One region of the Neptunomonas sp. ABH4_499 genome, then DNA from elsewhere that is predicted to be linked to it. Evidence: predicted binding sites of a transcription regulator. Region 1 holds the regulator's gene; each other region holds the start of a gene.
The links. The regulator sigma-54, encoded in region 1, starts transcription at its own class of promoters, with help from an activator protein. The targets are predictions, from matches to a motif close to TGGCACNNNNNTTGCTNT.
Positions count from the first base shown of each region.

Region 1 (4,490 bases):
ACACACCGGAAACGTCGATGGTCACTTCCGACTCGACGGTTCGGATTATCAATTCTGATTGGACGGTCAGCGCGAAAGGCATCTCTGTCGATCTGAACTCACACACTTCAGAGCTGAGCACTGACGTTGAAGGGACTTTTTATGTCGACCCTTAATTGGAAAGTTTGGTTGAGCGCCGCACTTTTAACCGCATCCAGTATGGTTAATGCGCTTCCAGAAGACCGTAAGCAACCGATTCACATTTCGGCTGATTCGGCGCAAATTGACGAGAAAGCCGGTGTGACGACTTACACGGGTAATGTGTCTATTACTCAAGGCACTATGAAGATCCGCGCCGCTAAAGTCAGTCTTTACCAAAAAGACCGCGCCGTTGATCGTATTGTGGCTACAGGCTCTCCGGCCAAATTCAGCCAGCAGGCAGCGGCCAATCAGGCCATTACAGATGCCTATGGTAATTCACTTGAATACCTAGTGAAAAAACAAACCATCACTCTATCTGGAAACGCAAAAGTTGAGCAGGAGAAAAACCAGTTCAGCGGCGAGCGAATCGTATACCAGATGGACAAAGCACGTGTGAACGCTTACGGCGGCAAAGACTCAGGTCAGCGTGTTCAGATGATTATTCAACCGAACGGCAACTGAGCATTATGTCACTTGAGTTAAAAGCCACCCATTTGGCGAAGTCGTACAAAAAACGCCACGTGGTACGTGACGTATCAATGACGGTCAAAGCCGGCGAGATCGTCGGTTTACTGGGCCCAAACGGCGCCGGTAAAACCACCTGTTTTTACATGATTGTTGGCTTGGTTAAAGCCGACAAAGGCCAGATCTTCATCAATGATCAAGACATTACGGCCTTCGCCATGCACGATCGTGCTCGTCAAGGTATTGGGTATCTGCCGCAAGAGGCGTCGATCTTTCGAAAGCTGAGTGTCGAAGACAACCTGATGTCGATTCTTGAGCTTAGAAAAGATCTGTCCCCAAGTGATCGTAAAGCCACTCTTGAAAACCTGTTACAAGAGTTCCACATTACGCACATCCGCGACAGCCTAGGCATGAGCCTATCCGGCGGCGAACGCCGTCGTGTTGAGATCGCAAGGGCACTCGCGTCCGAACCTAAATTCATTCTATTGGATGAGCCCTTTGCTGGCGTCGATCCGATCTCGGTCAACGATATTAAAGAGACCGTAAAGCACCTACAATCACGAGGTATTGGGGTGTTAATCACTGACCATAACGTACGTGAAACGTTAGACATTTGTGAAAAAGCGTATATCGTCAGTGAAGGTGTCATTCTAGCCGAAGGCGCACCGGCTGATATTTTAGCCAATGAGCAAGTGAAAGCCGCCTATCTTGGCGAGTCCTTCCGGCTGTAATTGACCGACCTGTGTTATTGGAGTAGATGCGGAGTTTATGAAGCAGTCATTACAACTCAAAATGGGTCAGCACCTGACCATGACCCCACAACTGCAACAGGCGATTCGCTTATTGCAGTTATCAACATTGGACCTTCAGCAAGAGATTCAGTCGGCGCTTGAAAGCAACCCGATGCTGGAGACCAATGAAGAGGGAGATGAGTTAGACTCCAACTCGGCCGGCAACGACAATAACGAGCGCGCTGAGTCCGACGATTACTCACAAGAAGACTACACCGCTCAAGCCAGCGAGACTCAACAAGAGCGCAATGACTCAGCCGAGATGGCTGATACGGCCTCTGTCGATGATCAATGGAACGATGATATTCCAGCGGAGCTCTCAACCGACTCCAGTTGGGACGACACCTTCCAGACCGCGTCCAGCAGCTCAGGCAGTACCACCCACCGTGACGACGATGACTTTATGGAGTCCAACGACACGGCCGAAGAAACCCTGCAAGATCATCTTCATTGGCAGCTCAACCTAACCCGTATGAGCTTAGAAGACCGAATGGTTGCTGAGGCGATCATCGATGCGATCGACCCTGAGGGCTACCTTCGCACCACAACCGAAGAGCTCCTTGAGGATTTCAAACGGCAAGAACCCGAGCAGTTCCAAGACACCGAAATTGAAGAGATCGAAGCGGTATTGCACCGCATTCAGCAGTTTGATCCACCCGGTGTCGGTGCCCGAGACTTGGGTGAGTGTTTAGCCATCCAGCTTAAGCAGTTACCAGAAAAACCGCCGCTGTTTGAGCAGACGCTCCAGCTGTGCCTGAATCACATCCATTTGCTGGGTAGTCGCGATTACAAACAGCTGATGCGTAAGCTGCGCGTCAAAGAGCCACAGTTACAAGCGATGATTCTTTTGATTCAATCGCTGAACCCGCAACCTGGCGCGATGATCTCTTCCAGCCAGGCGGAGTACGTTATCCCCGATGTATTCGTTGAAAAAGTCAAAGGCGTGTGGATAGCCCGACTCAATTCCGATGCATCGCCTAGCCTTCGAATCAACACTCAGTATGCCGACCTCATCCGCCGAGCTGACTCCAGTGCTGATAACACCTACTTGAAGAATCACTTGCAAGAAGCACGTTGGTTTATCAAGAGTTTAATGAGCCGAAATGAAACCCTACTCAAAGTTGCGAGTCAGATTGTTGAAAGGCAGTCGGATTTTCTGGAGTACGGCGAGGAGGCCATGAAGCCAATGGTGTTGCATGACATTGCCGAAGCAGTCGAAATGCACGAGTCCACGATATCGCGTGTGACCACCCAAAAATACATGCATACCCCAAGGGGTATCTTTGAGTTGAAGTACTTCTTCTCAAGCCATGTCAGCACCAATGATGGTGGTGCTGCATCGTCAACCGCCATTCGCGCCGTGATAAAAAAACTGATAGCGGCCGAAAATCCTGCTAAACCTTTAAGTGACAGTAAAATTGCTCAATTACTTGATGCAGAGGGAATCCAGGTCGCTCGAAGAACGATTGCCAAATATCGCGAAGCGATGGGCATCGCCCCTTCTAACGAAAGAAAGCGTCTGGTTTAATAACGACTCACTACGACGAACAATCGTCTAAGGAGACATGTATGCAGATCAATATCACAGGTCACCACTTAGAACTGACAGATGCACTGACCGAATATGTCCACACCAAGTTTGATAAACTGGAAAGGCATTTTGATAACATCACCAATGTCCAAGTGACCCTGAGTGTTGATAAGCAACGTCAAATAGCAGAAGCTGGCATGCACATCGCAGGCGGCGAAGTCTTTGCAACGAGCGAACACACAGATATGTATGCAGCGATTGATGCGGTAACCGACAAACTGGACCGCCAAATCATTAAGCACAAAGAAAAACTCAAGAGCCACAAATAAGTAAGGCGTTACATCACTTATGCCCATACTCTCATTGCTTTCACCTTCAAGAACGCTTCACGCCGTAGAAGGCATTAGCAAAAAGCGCGTATTAGAAACCGCCAGCAAGTTGATTGCAGAATCAGCCGGTGAAGAGGTTGATCAGGATGCTGTATTCACTGGACTCATCGGACGAGAGAGATTGGGCAGTACCGGTATTGGGGAGGGCGTTGCCATTCCCCACTGCCGTCTTGCCGGAATCGATACCGCTATGGGGGCTTTATTTACCCTAAGCGAACCCATCGATTTTGACGCCATCGACCAACGCCCCGTCGACCTGTTGTTCTTTTTACTGGTCCCTGAAGAGGCGTGTGACGAACACCTAGACACCTTGGCCAAACTGGCCGAATCCTTCAGCCAAGAAAGCTGCCGAGCCCAACTTAGAAGCGCGCAGTCCGACGAAGATTTACTGCGCATCGCTCAAACTGTATTTGGAACCTAAAGCATGAAACTGGTGATCATCAGCGGCCTATCAGGATCGGGTAAGAGTTCTGCCCTTCAGGCTCTTGAAGACATCGGTTTTTATTGCATTGATAATCTACCTGCACTACTGATCCCTGATTTGATTCGCCACCTCGAAGAGGAGGCGACAATGAAAAAGATCGCAGTGTGCGTGGACGCTCGAAATCTGACCAGCAACCTCGAAAAGCTGCCGGAGATTTGGCAAGACTTCAAATCGCGCTCCAACATCCAAGCCGAACTTCTGTTCATTGGTTGCGCGCAAGAGACGCTGATCAAACGCTACAGCTCGACCCGTCGACGCCACCCTATGTCGACCAAGAATCGCGGCCTGTCCGAGGCCATTGAATACGAAGAAGCGCTTCTAGAGCCCATCGCAGAGATCGCGGATCTCAAAATCGATACATCGCATATGTCACTGTATGACCTGCGTGATCTGATCAAACTGCGCATAGCCGATCGAAAAACCCAAGCGCTCTCACTGCAGTTTGAATCGTTCGGATTTAAGCACGGTGTACCGATGGATGTTGACATGGTGTTTGATGTCAGGGTATTACCTAATCCTTACTGGGTATCGGAGCTGCGCCGCTACTCCGGCCTGGATCAATCGGTCATCGACTTTTTAGAAGGCGATGCCTTGGTAGAGTCCATGTTTGAGGATATCAAAAGCTACATGGAACGTTGGCTGCCCCACTT
Region 1 is NZ_JBSWXK010000006.1:109,802-114,291, reverse strand. It holds gene lptC (LPS export ABC transporter periplasmic protein LptC) at 1-155, shown strand, start outside; gene lptA (lipopolysaccharide transport periplasmic protein LptA) at 142-642, shown strand; gene lptB (LPS export ABC transporter ATP-binding protein) at 648-1,376, shown strand; gene ACXAF9_RS08025 (RNA polymerase factor sigma-54) at 1,414-2,964, shown strand; gene hpf (ribosome hibernation promoting factor) at 3,006-3,296, shown strand; gene ptsN (PTS IIA-like nitrogen regulatory protein PtsN) at 3,316-3,777, shown strand; gene rapZ (RNase adapter RapZ) at 3,781-4,490, shown strand, end outside.

Region 2 (4,490 bases), on a different contig from region 1:
GATTTGAATCCACAGGTCTGATGAAAGGCGTTGGCTTCAAGTTTGATCGGTTTTTAGATCTTCTTTGGATGCAGAAGGCGCTTTAACCACCCTCCGCTTAACTTGAATCCCCAGGCGCTTAGCCAAGCGCGTTAGGTTGGCGCGATCGACCTCGAGCCTGCGGGCGGCTCCGGACCAATTGCCGCCGGCTTCTTGCAAGGTTTGATAGATATAAAGCCGCTGAAACACTTCCGTCGCTTGGCGAAGTCCGCCTTGTATCGCCAGATGGCCATCGGGTTCTTGGGGCGTTTGGGTGGGCGCTTCACTGACCCGCAGCGTTAGGTGCTCAAGGTCAGCAGGGGTGATCTTTATCTTTAATGAGGCCTCACGCGCGCGAGCTCTTAAGGCCGCTCGGCTGATCACATGTTCAAGCTCCCGCACATTTCCCGGCCAGTCATATTGGGCAAGCGTAAGCGACACGTCTGGACTTAAGATGATCTGCTCAAGGCCTAAACGGTGGCGCAGTTGTTCAGCAAAAAAACCGGCCAGTAAGGCGACATCACCTTCACGTTCGCGCAGTGGAGGGATATGGATGGGGTAAACGGATAACCGATGATACAAGTCTGCTCGAAAACGGCCTGCCTCGACTTCTTTGGCCAAATCTCGGTTAGTTGCAGCGATGACACGTACATCCACCATGTCGGTGGTATCTTGGCCGACCGGTTGAATCTCTTGCTCTTGCAGCGCACGCAACAACTTACTTTGTGCCGCCAGTGGGATTTCGCCTATCTCGTCCAAAAACAAAGTGCCGCCATCGGCTAAGCGGAATTTGCCCGTCCGATCCTGATCTGCACCGGTAAACGCGCCTTTTTTATGGCCAAAAAGCTCACTTTCTATCAAATTCTCGGGCAGGGCGGCGCAATTCACATAGACCAGCGGGGTGTCGGCACGCGGTGATTCTTGATGTAACTGCGCGGCTACGCGCTCTTTACCAACGCCGGTCTCACCTTCGATGAGCACGGTATAAGGGGAGATCGCCACCAGCGATATCTCCCGTTTTAAAGACTGCATCACCGCACTTTGGCCAATCAACTCGGAACCGGTACGTTGTAAGGTGTGCTGATTTAGCTCCGAGACCATCTGCTGTTGCTGCAGTGATTGTCGCTCAAGTTGCGCCATGGTCAGCGCGGTGTCGAGCGTTGCTCCTGCGCACGTGCCAATCACATCCAAGGTGTAACGACTTAAGGCATCAAAGGCCCCGGCGGTTAAGCTATCTAGGGTTAATACCCCTAAAATGCGCTGGTTTCGGATCAGCGGAATGCCTAAGCAAGCATGGATCGGAAGCTCGCCATTGTGGCCCAATACCAAGCCATCGTATGGGTCTGGCAGAGCGGAGTCGGCGGGGAAGCTGATGGGCGCGCCTTGCTCCATCATGGCCTGAAAACGAGGATGATCATCTATGAGAAAGCGTCGACCCAAAACGTCCGAATGTAAGCCTTGTTGAGCCAGTGGTCGCAAGGTATCGTGATCACACACCAAAAGCACGATCGCATCACAGGCGATGCATTTTCGCACCGCATCCAAAAGGCGCTCGAAACGATCATCGTTATGCAGGGACCTTGCAAGGTCCATCGACAGATCCACCAACGCCGTTGGGCTTACGTCTTTCATTGTGTGCCACTCCTTGATTTTTACCCTCAAGCCAATGTGTTTCAAAAACACTTATGTGTCAATTAGACCTTTTTTATATTAGGTCTTTTTGACCTATTTATTATTCGAGAAAATAATAAACAATTGATTTTATTGTATTTTTAAAACACGGCATAAAGCTCGCTCTAGGAAGGATATTCATCTTACGATCAGGAGCGAACATGTTAACCCAACACCATATTGATACCGTAAAAGCGACCATTCCACTTTTAGCAAGCGCAGGCGTAGCCATTACCGATCACTTTTATCGCCGCCTGTTTACACATCACCCAGAGCTTAAAAACATCTTTAACCTAAGCCACCAGCACTCGGGCGCACAAAAGGTCGCTCTGTTTGATGCCATTGCCGCCTACGCTCACCATATCGAAAACCCGGCGGCGTTAAAAAGCGCCATCGAGCGCATCGCGCAAAAACACACCGGGTTTAATGTTCAGCCAGAGCATTACCAAGTGGTCGGCCATCATCTGATCGAAACCCTGCGCGAATTAGCTGGCGAGGCCTTTACCCCCGAGGTGGAAGAGGCATGGAGTGAAGCCTACGGCGTATTAGCGGATGTCTTTATCCAACGAGAGGCAGCGATCTATCAAGAGCATGCAAGTCATAAAGGTGGCTGGGAAGGACTGCGCCGCTTCATCGTCCAAGAAAAGCGCGTCGAATCCTCCCTTATCACTAGCTTTGTGCTGGTGCCAGAAGATGGACAAGCGGTCTTAGACTATCAAGCCGGGCAGTATTTAAGTATCTCTGTGCAGCCGAACCATTCGCCGTACACGGAAATCCGTCAATATTCGCTTTCGGATGCGCCTAACGCTCGCTCGTATCGCATCTCAGTTCGCCGAGAAGATCGGGGCCATGGCGCACCTGCGGGTGTCGTATCCTGCTACCTTCACGATGAAATCAAAGAGGGGGATGTGATCGAAGCCTACGCGCCCGCGGGGGATTTTGTGTTCAAAGCCTCTCCCAAACCGCTCGTGTTGATCAGTGCTGGGGTTGGATTAACGCCGATGCAATCGATCCTCGAATCTTTGGCCCAGAAAACGACTGCAGAAACGGACTCAGCCAACAGTGCTCCGATCTTTTATCTGCACGCCACCGATAGCCAAGACACGCACGCCTTTAAAGCGCGCACCGAAGCTCTTAAAGGTAACTTGGCGTTAACCACTTACACCTGGTACCAAAGGGCACAAAATGAAACATCCGAATATCAATTCGAAGGGCAAATGACGCTTTCGGATGCACCGAACCTGCCCCTTCAGCAGGCTGAGATCTACCTTTGCGGCCCCATCGGGTTCATGAAGGCGGTCTATCAGCAACTTAAAGCGCACGGGGTGGACGATAGCCAGATCCATTACGAGTTGTTTGGCCCGCACCAATCGCTTGAAGCCTAATCAAAGGGGAGTTGAGCTATCCACACCGCACCCCTTAAGCAGGATATGGGTTAACGTGCGAGTGGCTTTATCAAAATCGTGATCGGCCAGCGGGGATCGCCCCAAGGCCGATTCGATCTGTACACCAAAATCGGCGTAATGCTGGGTGGAAGACCAAAGCAAAAAGATCAGATGCTCAGGGTCAATGGGGTCCATCTTGCCTTGATCAATCCAAGCTTGAAACACCGCAATACGGCTCGAAAACCACTTGGCGTAATCATCTTCAAAGTAGGCTTTTAACAGCGGCGAACCGCTGATGATCTCTTTGGCGAATAACCGCGAGGCCAATGGGTATTCACGAGAGAAGCGGATCTTCTCGGCAATGTAGTTAGGCAATACATCACGAGGGTGTAAGTCGGCGGTTAACTCATTGAGTGAGTGATCCCAAAGATCGATCACTTGCGATAACACCGCCGCATACAACCCCAACTTGTTCTTAAAATAGTAGTGCAAATTGGCTTTGGGCAGGGCAGCGCGATCCGCAATCTTTTGCATGCTGGCGCCTTTAAAACCATGCAGTGCAAACTCCTCTTCGGCGGCACGAATGATCAACTCTTCGTTTTTTTGTCGGATGCGTCCACCACAAGGGCGATCCGAGCCGTGCGAGGCTAAGGTTAGGATCACGCTTCTCTCCTCAAAAACCGATAGGACGTGAATTACACACTTTCAGTCAGTTTAGCATCACCCACGCTGGGCTTTGCATGAGTGGCCGGTTTTTCTGCGCTCTCCTCTGGCAGTACTAAGCTTAAAATGATCGCGCTAAGCCCACCTGTGGTGATCGCCGAACCAAAGATGTTCTGCACCAGTTTTGGCATCTGCCCTAACACTTCTGGGTTCAGTGCCACGCCCAAACCGGTTCCAAAGGACACCGCCATGATCAGCATTTTACGGCGATCCAGAGTTTCTTCGGCCAAGATTTTGATGCCCGCTGCGGCGACCGTACCGAACATCACCAAAGTGGCGCCGCCCAATACCGGTTTTGGAATGCTTTGCAATACACCACCGATGATCGGGAAAAGCCCCAGCACCACTAAGATCGCACCGATGTAATAGCCCACATGACGACTGGCCACCCCAGTGAGCTGAATCACACCGTTATTTTGACTGAACGTGGTGTTCGGGAAGGTGTTAAACACCGCCGCCAGCATGGAGTTAATCCCATCACCCAGAACGCCCCCTTTGATCCGTTTAAGGTAAGACTCCCCCTTAATCGACTGTTTGGAGATAAGGCAGTTGGCCGTCAAATCGCCGGTCGATTCAATCGCCGTAATCAGATAGATGAGCGCAATCGGTAAAAAGGCGGACCAATCAAAATCCACCCCATATTTGAACGGCATCGGCACACTGACCAGTGGCAATGTGGACAGATTGGCAAAG
Region 2 is NZ_JBSWXK010000010.1:56,987-61,476, forward strand. It holds gene ACXAF9_RS11690 (N-acetyltransferase family protein) at 1-86, shown strand, start outside; gene norR (nitric oxide reductase transcriptional regulator NorR) at 37-1,650, opposite strand; gene hmpA (NO-inducible flavohemoprotein) at 1,851-3,074, shown strand; gene ACXAF9_RS11705 (TetR family transcriptional regulator C-terminal domain-containing protein) at 3,075-3,737, opposite strand; gene ACXAF9_RS11710 (uracil-xanthine permease family protein) at 3,770-4,490, opposite strand, start outside.
Region 2: hmpA (NO-inducible flavohemoprotein) is a predicted target of sigma-54. The motif match lies at 1,799-1,816, and genes of this name have one in related genera.

Region 3 (4,490 bases), on a different contig from region 1:
TGTCTGGTGAGTCGCCTTGTTCAACACGCAGAGCTACGTTGTGGATCAGTTCGCGATCCAAACGGTCTTTGATGTTACGGCTGGTGATGAACTTACCGTCTTGACCCGCGAATGGAGAGTCGTTGACTTGGAACGTCATCGATACGGTAGGCTCGTCAACGCTCAGCGCGGGTAACGCTTCTACTTTTTCTGGGTCACACAGTGTGTCGGAGATGTTCAGCTCATCGATACCTGTGATACAAACGATATCACCTGCACGCGCTTCTTCTACATCAACACGCTCAAGACCAAGGTAACCCATGATCTTCTGGATACGACCTGAGCGGACTTTGCCTTCACGGTCGATGATTTTCACAGGTTGGTTCAGCTTAGCCACGCCACGTTTAACACGGCCGACACCGATAACACCTACGTAGCTGTTGTAATCCAGAGCAGAGATCTGCATTTGGAAAGGACCGTCTTGGTCAACTTCGGGTGGCGCTACGTTAGATACGATCGCTTCGAACAGCGGAGTCATGTCGTCCGCTAGGTTCTCGTGCTCTGTACCGGCGATACCGTTCAGGGCTGAAGCGTAGATGATCGGGAAGTCCAGCTGTTCATCGGTCGCACCTAAAGAGTCAAACAGGTCGAATACTTTATCAACCGCTTGGTCTGGGTTCGCGCCTGGACGGTCAACCTTGTTAACCACCACGATTGGGTTCAGGCCTTGGTCGAACGCTTTTTGAGTTACGAATCGAGTCTGAGGCATTGGGCCATCAACGGCGTCAACCAACAGCAATACGCAATCAACCATCGACAGTACGCGCTCAACCTCACCACCGAAGTCGGCGTGCCCAGGGGTATCAACGATGTTGATGTGGTAGCCGTTCCATTCGATAGCGGTGTTTTTCGCCAGGATGGTGATGCCGCGTTCTTTTTCCTGGTCGTTGGAGTCCATGATGCGTTCGGCGCCTTCGTCACGGCGGCCCAGTGTGCCAGATTGCGACAACAGTTTGTCGACCAGTGTGGTTTTACCATGGTCAACGTGCGCAATGATGGCGATATTTCTCAGCTTCTCAATCACGTGGAGATACCTAGTGGGATTGTTTACAAAGCGCGCATTATACACAGTTTATTTTGTAGACATTCGGTTAATTTGAAGGTAACGAAGATTATTTAGGGGAGCACTTTTTTATTGCATGGAGTAAGATGCGAAAAGCCTCAAATCGGACCATGCCTGACTCTGTTTTTGCATTGTTTTGGTGCGTATTTTGTTGGTGTGTTTCAAGTTGGTGCGTTAATGTTCCCTGAGGGTGCGCGAAATGCCCGTTTTTGGGCGTTGGTGAGGTGGCATAAGATTTGCTATTTAGATTCCAACTAGCAAAAAGCCTAACGGTAGACGAGCGATTGTCATAACGCGTCTGGCAAATTCTAAATGTGGAGAGAGCCAAATGTCAGAGAAGACTCTGAAGTTAATCGAAGAAAATGAAGTGAAGTGGGTTGATCTGCGTTTCACTGATACTAAAGGTAAAGAACAGCACGTAACCATCCCTGTTCATCAGATGGGTGATGACTTCTTTGAAGAAGGCAAAATGTTTGATGGTTCTTCTATCCAAGGTTGGAAGGGCATTAACGAATCTGACATGATCCTGCTGCCAGACGACAGCGCATCTGTAATGGATCCATTTGCTGAAGAATCAACAGTTATCGTTCGTTGTGACATCGTTGAGCCTGCTACTGGCCAAGGTTACGAGCGTGACCCACGTTCTGTTGCTAAGCGTGCAGAAGAGTACCTGAAATCTACAGGTATCGCTGACACGGCTTTCTTCGGTCCAGAACCAGAATTCTTCATCTTCGACGAAGTTCACTTCCACGCTGACATGAGTGGCTGTGGTTACACAGTTTCTTCTGAAGAAGCGGCTTGGTCTTCTAGCAGCAAGTTCGAAGGCGGTAACACAGGTCACCGTCCACGTGTTAAAGGCGGTTACTTCCCAGTACCACCCGTTGATTCCCTGCACGATCTGCGTGGCAACATGTGTAACGCTATGACGGCAATGGGTCTGGACGTTGAAGTACACCACCACGAAGTAGCAACGGCTGGTCAGTGTGAGATCGGTGCGGGTGCTAACACTCTGGTTAAAAAAGCAGACGAAGTACAAGTACTGAAATACTGCGTACACAACGTTGCTCACGCTTACGGCAAAACAGCTACCTTTATGCCTAAGCCAATCGTTGGTGACAACGGTTCTGGTATGCACGTTCACCAATCTTTGACGAAAGATGGCAAAAACATCTTCGCAGGTGATGCGTACGCTGGCCTGAGCGAAACAGCTCTGTTCTACATCGGTGGTATCATCAAGCACGCTAAAGCGCTGAATGCGATCACTAACCCGGGTACTAACTCTTACAAGCGTCTGGTTCCTGGCTTCGAAGCGCCTGTAATGCTGGCTTACTCAGCTCGTAACCGTTCTGCTTCTATCCGTATCCCATACGTAACAAGCGAAAAAGCGCGTCGTATCGAGACTCGTTTCCCTGACCCAATCGCTAACCCATACTTGGCGTTCGCTGCGCTGATGATGGCGGGTCTAGACGGTATCCAGAACAAGATCCACCCAGGCGAGTCTGCGGACAAAGACCTGTACGATCTGCCAGCTGAAGAAGCGGCTCAAATCCCTCAAGTAGCAGCTTCTTTGGAAGAAGCACTGGCTGCACTGGATGCAGACCGTGAATTCTTGACCAAAGGCGGTGTATTCACTGACGACATGATCGACGCTTACATCGATCTGAAAACTGAGGAAGCTCAGAAGATCAGTCAGACAACTCACCCACTGGAATACGACCTGTACTACTCTGTGTAATACGGATTCGTAACAAAAAAGCCTCCCTCTGGGAGGTTTTTTTTTGCCTGCAATTCTGTGCGGTTGATTTCGTTGAAAAGAGGCTTGCGGGTCTGCACTGCTTTGGTGCACTCTTGTGGTGCGCTCTGCTTAAAGATAAGGCGTAAATACTTACGGAGTTCAAGGGATTGCGGGAAATGCGAGTAAAAATAGATAGTTGGCTCCATTTTTGCATTTTCAGATGAAACGAATAGGTGGCATCAAGGATGTTCATAAATAGAACGCACAAGCACATCTTAGAAAACTTATCGACCAGTGTGATCCTGCTTGATGAGTCCCTTCAGATTGAATACATGAACCCGGCAGCCGAGATGTTGCTCGAGGCGACAGCAAAGCGCTTAAGTGCCTGTCAGGTCGAAGATTGGCTCTCCCAGGATCCGGAAGAGATCTCGGTGCTGAAGTCGACGGTTGTATCGGGCCATGCCTACACACGTCGTGAAGCGAAGTTGCGTGCCATGAACGGCCACGAGATTACCGTCGATTACAGTGTTAATCCGATGTTGGTGGGGAAGAACACCGCATTGCTGATCGAGATACAGGCTCGGGATCGCCTGTTGCGGATCGAGCGTGAGGAGGAGCTGCTAAATCGGCATGCAACTACCCGTAATCTGGTGCGCGGCATGGCGCATGAGATCAAAAATCCGCTGGGTGGTATCCGAGGTGCGGCGCAATTATTGGAGCGTGAACTGGCCGATGAAAATCTGCACGAATACACCCAGATCATCATAGAAGAGGCGGATCGTCTACGTAATTTGGTCGATCGCTTATTAGGTCCGCACAAACTGCCTAAGGTGGAAGAGGTGAACGTGCATGCTGTGCTTGAGCGTGTTTGTACCTTGGTGAATGTAGAAAGCGAAGGGCGTCTTCAGTTTGTGAAGGATTATGACCCGAGTATCCCAGAATTTGCTGGGGATACCGAGCAGCTGATCCAAGCGGTCCTAAATATTGTGCGCAATGCCATGCAGGCGCTTCAAGAAAGCGGAACGGCAGACCCGCTGATTACCCTAAAAACACGTGCCAAACGACAGGTGACGCTCGGTTCAGAGCGTCATCGCTTAGTGTGTTGTTTAGACATCATCGACAATGGCCCCGGTATTCCAGCAGAGATGCTGAGTAATGTCTTTTATCCCATGATCAGCGGCCGTGCTGAAGGGTCTGGGCTTGGCTTGTCGATCGCTCAATCGATCATCAACCAGCATCATGGTTTGATTGAATGTTCCAGCGAACCTGGCTGCACACGTTTCTCACTGTATATTCCTTTGGAGCTAAAAGAATGAAAATGTCCGGCAAAGTATGGATAGTGGACGATGATCGGTCGATTCGTTGGGTGTTAGAGAGAGCATTGGATCAACTGGGCTTTGAGATTCGTACCTTTGAAACCGCCGATGATCTCTTGAAGCAACTGAAGCATGAAGTGCCGGACACCATCGTCAGTGACATCCGTATGCCGGGGACTGATGGTCTCGAAATGCTTGATCAGATCCGTGCCGCTTACGCGACCATGCCGGTGATTATCATGACAGCGCATTCGGACCTCGACAGCGCCGTGGCATCGTATCAAGGTGGCGCGTTTGAATATCTGCCAAAACCTTTCGATGTGGATGAGGCGGTAAG
Region 3 is NZ_JBSWXK010000026.1:25,283-29,772, reverse strand. It holds gene typA (translational GTPase TypA) at 1-1,063, opposite strand, end outside; gene glnA (glutamate--ammonia ligase) at 1,431-2,837, shown strand; gene glnL (nitrogen regulation protein NR(II)) at 3,083-4,153, shown strand; gene ntrC (nitrogen regulation protein NR(I)) at 4,150-4,490, shown strand, end outside.
Region 3: glnA (glutamate--ammonia ligase) is a predicted target of sigma-54. The motif match lies at 1,328-1,345, and genes of this name have one in related genera.